2 regions of the Aminobacter sp. MET-1 genome follow, and region 1 is predicted to be linked to the other one. Evidence: riboswitches for the same ligand, from Rfam matches in the RefSeq annotation. Region 1 holds a riboswitch; the other holds the start of a gene.
What was found. Region 1 has a riboswitch for S-adenosylmethionine ahead of metA (homoserine O-acetyltransferase MetA). Riboswitches for the same ligand answer to the same signal wherever they lie in the genome.

Region 2: it holds a riboswitch for S-adenosylmethionine, as region 1 does, so the genes downstream of both, NDO48_RS25845 (O-succinylhomoserine sulfhydrylase) here and metA (homoserine O-acetyltransferase MetA) in region 1, are expected to answer to the same signal.

Annotation. Positions count from the first base shown of each region.
Region 1 is NZ_JAMSHL010000001.1:402,717-407,185, reverse strand. It holds gene NDO48_RS02050 (prephenate/arogenate dehydrogenase family protein) at 1-427, opposite strand, end outside; gene hisC (histidinol-phosphate transaminase) at 431-1,543, opposite strand; SAM riboswitch at 1,696-1,773, shown strand; gene metA (homoserine O-acetyltransferase MetA) at 1,823-2,746, shown strand; gene NDO48_RS02035 (LysR substrate-binding domain-containing protein) at 2,799-3,656, opposite strand; gene NDO48_RS02030 (MFS transporter) at 3,797-4,469, shown strand, end outside.
Region 2 is NZ_JAMSHL010000027.1:39,721-44,189, forward strand. It holds gene NDO48_RS25835 (ABC transporter substrate-binding protein) at 1-469, opposite strand, end outside; gene NDO48_RS25840 (2'-deoxycytidine 5'-triphosphate deaminase) at 582-1,670, opposite strand; SAM riboswitch at 1,814-1,891, shown strand; gene NDO48_RS25845 (O-succinylhomoserine sulfhydrylase) at 1,935-3,128, shown strand; gene apaG (Co2+/Mg2+ efflux protein ApaG) at 3,383-3,775, shown strand; gene NDO48_RS25855 (Hsp33 family molecular chaperone) at 3,797-4,469, opposite strand, start outside.

The DNA of each region.
Region 1 (4,469 bases):
CGAACAGTTCGGCAAAGCCGGCGTCGGGGCCGGACTTCTCGGTACCGGCCAGCGGGTGGCCGGGGATGAAGTGCACGCCCGCGGGCACATGCGGGGCCATCTGGGCGATGACGGAGGCCTTGGTCGAGCCGACATCGGTGAGGATGGCACCCGGCTTCAGGGCTGTCGCAATATCGGCAGCCACGGCGCCGGACGAGCCCACCGGCACCGAGACGATGACGAGGTCTGCATCCTTCACCGCCGCCTTGGCGTCGGTCGAATAGCTGTCGCCAAGCCCGAGTTCCTCGGCGCGGGCAAGCGTCGACGCACTGCGGGTGGAGATGGCAATATGGCGGGCAAGCCCTTCGCGGCGAATGACGCGGGCCAGCGACGAGCCGATCAGGCCGATGCCCAGCAGGGCAATCTTGTCAAAGAGAGGTTCGGACATTTTTCAACTTCTCAGAAATTCGGTGAGGGCAACAACGACACCGCGATTTGCCTCTTCGGTGCCGACGGTCATGCGCAGCGCATTGGGGAAACCGTAGCCGGAGACCCTGCGCAGAATATAACCGCGCGCCAGAAGATAATCGTCGGCTGCAGCGGCCGAATGCTTGCCGTCCTCGGGGAAGTGAACCAGCAGGAAGTTGCCGACCGAAGGCGTGACGCGCAGGCCGAGCTTCTCGAACTCCGTGACCAGCCACTCTGCCCAGTGGGTGTTGTGGGCGACGGTGCGCTCGACATGGCCGCGGTCCTGGATCGCCGCCACGCCGGCCTCGATGGCCGCCGCATTGACGTTGAACGGGCCACGCATGCGCTCAAGCACGTCGATGACGTGCGACGGCGCATAGATCCAGCCGATGCGCATGCCGCCGAGGCCGTGGATCTTCGAGAACGTGCGCGTCATGACGACATTCTCGTTGGCCGCGACCAGTTCCACGCCCGCCTCGTAGTCGTTGCGGCGAACATATTCGGCATAGGCGGCATCGAGCACGAGCAGCACATTCTTCGGCAGCGCCGCATGCAGGCGACGCACCTCCTCGAACGGCAGGTAGGTGCCGGTCGGGTTGTTGGGGTTGGCGAGGAAGACGATCCTGGTGTTGGGCGTCAGCGCCGCGATGATGTTGTCGACGCTGGCCTTCTCGCCATCTTCCTTGGCAACGACGGGAATGGCGCCCGCTGCCTGGGTGTAGATCTTGTAGACCATGAAGCCATGCTCGGTGTAGACGGCTTCGTCGCCTGGCGAGAGATAGCTCTGCGCCAGCAGGCCCAGCACCTCGTCGGAGCCGTTCGTGCACAGGATGTTGGCAGGGTTGAGCCCATGGGTCGCCGCAATCGCCTGTCTCAGGCGTGACGCCGACCCGTCGGGATAATACTCCATCTTGCCGGCGAGCTTCTGTACCGCCTCGATGGCATGAGGCGACGCACCCAGCGGATTTTCGTTCGACGAGAGCTTATGGACCTTGGTAACGCCTGCGGGAGCCGCGCTCTTGCCGGGGACATAAGCTGCGATGTCCATGATGCCGGCGCGGGGTTCGGGGCGAATCTGCTCAGGTGCCTTGGTCATGTCGAAAATCCTGGATTGGCGCCTCCGGATGGAGGCCGCAGCGGAAATACCCCCCGTAACAGCCAATGTCGAGGAAAACCGGCGAAACTGGCCCGTCTGGCTGGACCATTGGGCCGCTGTTGACGCAATCGGCCACCGGGCGTAATAGCAGCGCATGGACCCGTGGTGATTTGGCCGGTCGGCTTGCAGCCACGTTAAACAAGTCGCTAAAGGGCCGTTTGCGATCCGTAAACCGGCTTTGCGACAGCAATGCCGGTTTTGTTTTTTGGAGGTCGCGCAATGCCGATCAAGATCCCGGATCAACTCCCCGCCCGCGAAGTGCTGGTGAAAGAGGGCGTGTCCATCATGGATGAGCAGACTGCTCTCCGCCAGGATATCCGCCCACTGCAGATCGGCCTGCTCAACCTCATGCCCAACAAGGTCAGGACAGAGACCCAGATCGCGCGCCTGATCGGCGCAAGCCCCCTGCAGGTCGAACTGACGCTGGTGCGTATCGGCACCCACAAGGCCAAAAACACCTCAGAGGACCACCTCATCGCCTTCTACCAGACCTGGGAAGAGGTGAAGGACCGCAAGTTCGACGGCTTCATCATCACCGGTGCGCCGGTTGAGCTGCTGCCGTTCGAGGAAGTGACCTACTGGGACGAGCTCAAGCAGATCATGGACTGGACCACGACCAACGTGCATTCGCCGTTCTTCATCTGCTGGGGAGCGATGGCGGCCGCATGGCATTTCCACCGTCTTCCCAAGCACACGCTGGAAGAAAAGGCGTTCGGCGTGTTCCGGCACAACAACAACGCGCCTGCCTCGCCTTATCTCGCCGGCTTCTCGGACGATTTCGCCATTCCCGTGTCGCGCTGGACCGAAGTCCGAGCAGCCGACATCCCGGAGGGCTCCGGCCTCGAGCTTTTGATGGAATCGGAAGACACCGGCCCGAGCCTCTTGGCCGAGGAAGCCGGCAACCGGCTCTACATGTTCAACCACATCGAATACGATTCGACCTCGCTCAAGGAAGAGTACGACCGCGACGTGGCCGCCGGCGTGACCATCGCCGTGCCGCACGAATATTACCCCGACAACGATCCGCAGCGCCGGCCGCTAAACCGCTGGCGCTCGCATGCCCACCTGCTGTTCGGTAACTGGATCAACCGGGTCTACCAGACCACGGCCTACGATCTGGAGAACATCGGCAAGGATCGCTAGCCGACCGCCTCACGGCCCCGCGCCCGGCATCCGGGCGCGGTCCCAAAGCGCCCTACCCGGCCTTTGCACGGTGCTCGTGAAAGGCGCAGGCGAGGATGCGCAGCGCTTCGCGCGAGCGGCGGTCGGTCAGTGTCGAGTGCAGCACGATCTCGGTCGCCGGCACCTCAGGCAGGCCGAACTTGCGGCTGACCTCGACGGTTCCGGGGGGCGCCAGGCGGCTGGGGAAGACTGCCGTGGCGAGCCCCGCCGAAACCGCCGCCGTGACCATCGAAGAGCCGCCGCCGACGAACACCTCGACCCAGGGAATGCCGGCGTCGTCGAGCGTGCGTGTCGCCAGGTCGCGAACGCCACACAGCCGCGACAGCGTCGCCAACCGGATCGGCTCACCCGGGCGATGATCGAACTCGGGCGTCGCGAACCAGCCGAAATGCTCAGGTCCCAACACCTCGCCGTCGCGGCGGTCGTCCTCGCGCCTGACGATCGCGGCGTCGAGCTTGCCACGGTCGAAGGCGTCGAGCAGCAGCGTTGAATTGTCGACCTGGACCTCGATGGTCAGCGCCGGATCGTGCTGGCTGAGGCGCGCGAGCAGCGTCGTCACCTCCGGTCCGGCGACATGGCCGGCAATGCCGAGCGTGAAGCGCCGCGCCGAGCACGACAGGCCTGCGACGGCATAGTCATGCGCGGCGAGGAAGGCACGCGCCGATTCGATGAACAACGCACCGTCTGCCGACAGCCTGACACGGCGCGGGGTGCGTTCGATCAGCTTGCGGCCGATGCGCTCCTCCAGCCGCTTGAGCTTGACGCTGACCGCCGCCTGGGTCGAGCCCATGGCGTCGGCGGCCCGCGTAAAGCTCTGGAGATCCGCGACCAAAACGAAGTTGCGCACGGCCTCGGCGTCGAGCCACAGCATCTCATCCATCCTGATTTGTTATCACTGATATAGGTTTGCATAGCATTTATGCATGTTCAAGCTTCGCCTATCTCAGCTGTTTCCAGATAACCAGCGGCACTGGGCCTCCTCCTCCCGACGCCGCCAGCCGGAGACACGGGATGAAGCTGACGAGTAGAGACAATCTGGCGCTTGGGGCGATCTGCCTGTCCGCGCTGATGTTCGGCCTTGAGATATCGAGCATACCGGTGATCCTGCCGACGCTCGAACATGTGCTGCAGGCCGACTTCAAGGACATGCAGTGGATCATGAACGCCTACACCATCGCCTGCACGACGGTGCTTATGGCGACCGGCACGCTGGCCGACCGCTTCGGGCGCCGTCTGGTGTTTGCCATCACAGTTGCAGCCTTCGGTGTGACATCCCTGATGTGCGGCCTTGCCCCCAGCACGACGGTGCTGATCGTCAGCCGTTTCCTGCAGGGAATGGCTGGCGGCGCCATGTTCATCTGCTCGATCGCCATTCTCTCGCACCAGTTCCAGGACGCCAAGGCACGCGGCAGCGCCTTCGCCGTCTGGGGCGTCATATCGGGCATCGGCCTGGGCTTCGGGCCGATCATCGGCGGCACGATCGTGGCCCTGTCGACATGGCAGTGGGTATTCCTCGTGCACGCGCCCCTGGCGCTGCTGTGCCTGGCGCTGACTTTCATCAGCGTCGGAGAATCGCGTGACCCGCAGGCCAAGAAGCTGGACCTGCCCGGCATCGTCATCCTGAGTGCTTCGGTCTTCGGGCTGACCTACTACATCACCCAGGGCGCCGATCTCGGCTTTCTCA
Region 2 (4,469 bases), on a different contig from region 1:
TGGCGTAATGATCCTCGGCATAGATCGCCTGTGTGGTCGATCCCTGGGCGCCGACAGTCTTGCCCTTGAGGGCATCGGGCTCGGGCGAAGTCAGGTCGGTGTTCTTCAGCGCCACCAGCGCCAGCGGCGTGGTGTAGTACTTGTTGGTGAAGTCGACCTGCTGCTTGCGCTCGTCGGTGATCGTCATCGAGGCGATGATGGCGTCGAACTTGCCACCCTGCAGCGCCGGGATGATGCCGTCCCAATCCTGCGTCACCCACTCGCATTCGACTTTCATTTCGGCGCACAGCGCGTTGCCGACATCGATGTCGAAGCCTGCCAGCTTGCCGTCGGAGGTCAGTGTGTTGAAGGGTGGATAGGCGCCCTCCGTGCCGAGCTTGAGCTTCGTCTGCTGCGCCGAAGCGCCTCCCATTGCAAACAGAAGCGCCGCAACTGCGGCCGAATATGCGAATTTTCTGGAAATCTGCATTGTCGTCTCCGTTGTCGGGTACTCTTTTTCGCGAGTATTTCCCCGACCACAGCCAATCACAGCAACAGCTGTTGGACAAGCAGACTAACGGCTAGGCGCAACTGACCAAAGGTCAGCTCATGCGAAAATGCTTGGAGAGCTTGAGGCCCTGGGCCTGATAGTTGGAGCCGAGGTCGCTGCCGTAGAGCGCCTTGGGCCGCGCCAGCATGTGTTCGTAGACCAGGCGCCCGACGATCTGGCCATGTTCGAGGATGAAGGGTACCTCGTGACTGCGGACCTCGAGCACGGCGCGACTGCCGGTACCGCCGGCGGCCGAATGGCCGAAACCGGGGTCGAAGAAGCCGGCATAGTGGACGCGGAATTCACCCACCAGCGGATCGAACGGCGTCATCTCGGCGGCGTAGAGCGGCGGCACATGGACCGCCTCGCGGCTGACGAGGATGTAGAATTCGTCGGGGTCGAGCACCAGTTCCTCGGCGCCGTGGTTGTAGATCGGCTCCCAGAAATCGACGACAGAATGGGCGGCGCGCTTGTCTACATCGACCAGTCCGGTGTGGTGCTTGCCGCGATAGCCGACGATGCTGCCCACCGCGCCGGCGAGGTCGATCGACAGCGCGATGCCGCCGCCCGAAATGTTCGGCGGATCGATCGCGACCAGCCGGTCGGACAGGTGCAGCGCGTTGAGTTCGATCTCCGACAGCAGCGCATGGCCCTTCCTGAAACGGATCTGCGACAGGCGCGAGCCGGCGCGCACCACGATCGGGAAAGTGCGCGGGCTGACTTCGAGATAGAGTGGACCGCTGTAGCCGGCTGGGATCTTGTCGAATTCCTGGCCGCGGTCGGTCATGACGCGGGTGAAGATGTCGAGGCGGCCGGTCGAGCTCTTCGGGTTGGCCGAGGCCGAGATGTCGGCCGGCAGGTCGAGCGCCTCCTGAAGCGGCACGATGTAGACGCAGCCCGTCTCCAGCACCGCACCGTTGGCGAGATCGATCTCGTGCAGCTTGAGGCGGTCCAGCTTGGCCGAGACCAGCGAATTGGGACCAGGCAGGAAGCTGGCGCGCACGCGAAAAGCCTTGGCGCCGAGACGCAGGTCGAGGCTCGCAGGCTGGATCTGGTCGGCGTCCAGCGGCGGCGCCTTGAGCGCACCGGAAGCAAACAGCGCCGCGATATCCTGATCCGGAAGAATGCCCGACTGCCGCAATTGCCTCACTCCTTTACAGCGCCGCCGATCCGAACGGATATCAGAGGATCGCTGGACCCCGGACCTCGTCCAGGCTCATATGCGTGGCCCAAGACGTTTAGTCGACCCCGCGATTGACGCAAGCCGGCCTTGGGTCTAAAGGACCTTTATCCCGTGGTGATTTGGCCGGTCGGCTTGCAGCCACGTTAAACAAGTCGCTAAAGGGCCGCGTTGTGGACCGGTTGCGACTTTTCGCGACCGGTTTTTTTGTATTTGGATTTGGCCATGACCTCCGACACCAAGCGCAACTGGAACCCGCAGACCACGCTCATTCACGGCGGCACGCTCCGCTCCGAATTCGGCGAAACTTCGGAATCGATCTTCCTGACCCAGGGCTATGTCTACGAAAGCGCTGAAAGTGCGGAAGCACGCTTCAAGGGCGAGACCCCGGGTTTCATCTATTCGCGCTACGCCAACCCGACCGTCGACATGTTCGAAAAGCGCATGTGCGCGCTCGAAGGCGCTGAAGACGCCCGCGCCACCGCGTCGGGCATGGCCGCGGTTTCCGCCGCTATCCTGTGCGGCCTGAAGGCCGGCGACCACATCGTCGCAGCGCGTGCCCTGTTCGGTTCGTGCCGCTGGGTCGTCGAGACGCTGGCGCCGCGCTACAGCATTGAAGCGACGTTGATCGACGGCACAGTCACCGAGAACTGGGAAAAGGCTGTCCAGCCCAACACCAAGCTGTTCTTCCTGGAGAGCCCGACCAACCCGACGCTCGAAGTGGTCGACATCGCGGCGGTTGCGGCAATTGCCAATTCGATCGGCGCGCGCGTCGTCGTCGACAATGTCTTTGCCACGCCGATGCAGCAGAAGCCGCTCGAACTCGGCGCCCATATCGTCGTCTACTCGGCCACCAAGCATATCGACGGCCAGGGTCGCTGCCTGGGTGGCGTCATCCTTTCCGACAAGAAGTGGATCGACGAAAACCTGCACGACTACTTCCGCCACACCGGCCCGAGCCTGTCGCCGTTCAACGCCTGGACGCTGCTCAAGGGTCTGGAGACATTGCCTCTGCGCGTGAGCCAGCAGACCGAGACCGCCGGCAAGATCGCCGACTTCCTGGCCGAGAGCCCTGAAGTGTCACGGCTGATCTACCCCGGCCGCGCCGACCATCCGCAGGCCGACATCATCAAGCGGCAGATGAAGGGCGGCTCGACGCTGATCTGCTTCGACGTCAAGGGAGGCAAGAAAGCGGCCTTCGCCTTCGAAAACGCGCTGAAGATCATCCTGATCTCCAACAATCTCGGCGACTCCAAGAGCCTGATCACCCATCCGGCAACGACGACGCACAAGAACCTGACCGACGAGGCGCGTGCCGAGCTTGGCATCGACGACGGCACGCTGCGCCTGTCGGTCGGCCTCGAAGATGCCGACGACCTGCTCAACGATATCGGCGATGCGCTGAAGGCGGCTCGCTGAGGCAATCGACTCATGCGGCGTCCGGCATCACCGGGCGCCGCATGTTCATCACATTCGCTGTGAACAATGCGAACGGCAGTTGACCCGCCGCGACAAGCGGCGGACCCTGTCACGCAGGGCACCATGCGCCGCCACGCCGGTTTCATGAGGCCTCGTGATCGCCGCCAGCCAGCCACGGCCTGGACGCCGAACGCAGCATCAGACAGTTCGTCGCCCGGCTTTCTCCAAGCCCCGGCGACGCAGGAGCGCCGCATATGTATCGCGCCATCACCCGCAACATCGCAGTCGAGGTCGAGCCCTTCTATCTGGAAGAGCGATCCGACCCGTCTGAAGGCCGCTATGTCTGGGGCTATCGCGTGACGATCGAGAACAATTCGGAAGATTTCGTCCAGCTTTTGTCGCGCTACTGGCACATCACCGACGCGAGCGGCAAGGTCGAGGAGGTCCGCGGCCCGGGCGTAGTCGGCGACCAGCCCGAGCTCAATCCCGGCGACAGCTATCAGTACACGTCGGGCTGCCCGCTCTCGACGTCATCGGGCATCATGGTCGGGCGCTACACCATGCGCAACGAGGCCGGCGAGATGTTCGACATCGCCATCCCCGCCTTCTCGCTCGACCTGCCGGGCATGCGCCACCGGCTCAACTGAGCCGGCAGCGTCATTGTCGGATCATTGGGCCGGGGCGAACTCGCCCGGATCGAACTCGTAGGCCTTCGAGCAGAACTCGCAGTTGACGCGAATGCGGCCGTCCTCGACGCTGCCCGTGATCTCTTCCGCCGAGAACCCCTGCAGGATGCCACGAATCTTGTGATCCGAGCACGAGCACTGGTCGGCGACATGCACGCCCTCGTAGACGCGCACGCCATGTTCGTGGAACAGGCGATAAAGCAGCCGCTCGGCGCCCACGGTCGGATCGATCAGCTCGGTCGGCTCGATGGTCGCCATCAGCGCCAACAGCTCCTGCCAGGCATTGTCCTCGGGCCCGACAGCGACATCACGCTTGTCACCGTCGCCACCATGCATGTCCTGCACGCGTCGACGTTCGGGCGAATCCGGCAGGAACTGGGCCAGCAGACCGCCGGCGCGCCAATGTTCGCCGCCGCCCTCGCCCGGGAGCACGAGCTTGGCGACCGACAGGCGCAGCTCGGTCGGAATCTGTTCCGACTGGCGGAAATAGGTGCGCGCCGCTTCCTCGAGCGAAATACCGTTGAGTTCGACGATGCCCTGATAGCGCTGGGTATGGGCGCCCTGGTCGATGGTCAGCGCCAGCACACCGGTGCCGAGCAGGTCCTCGGGCGCGGTCATGCCGGCCTTGATTGCCTCCTCGACGCGGCCGGCGTCG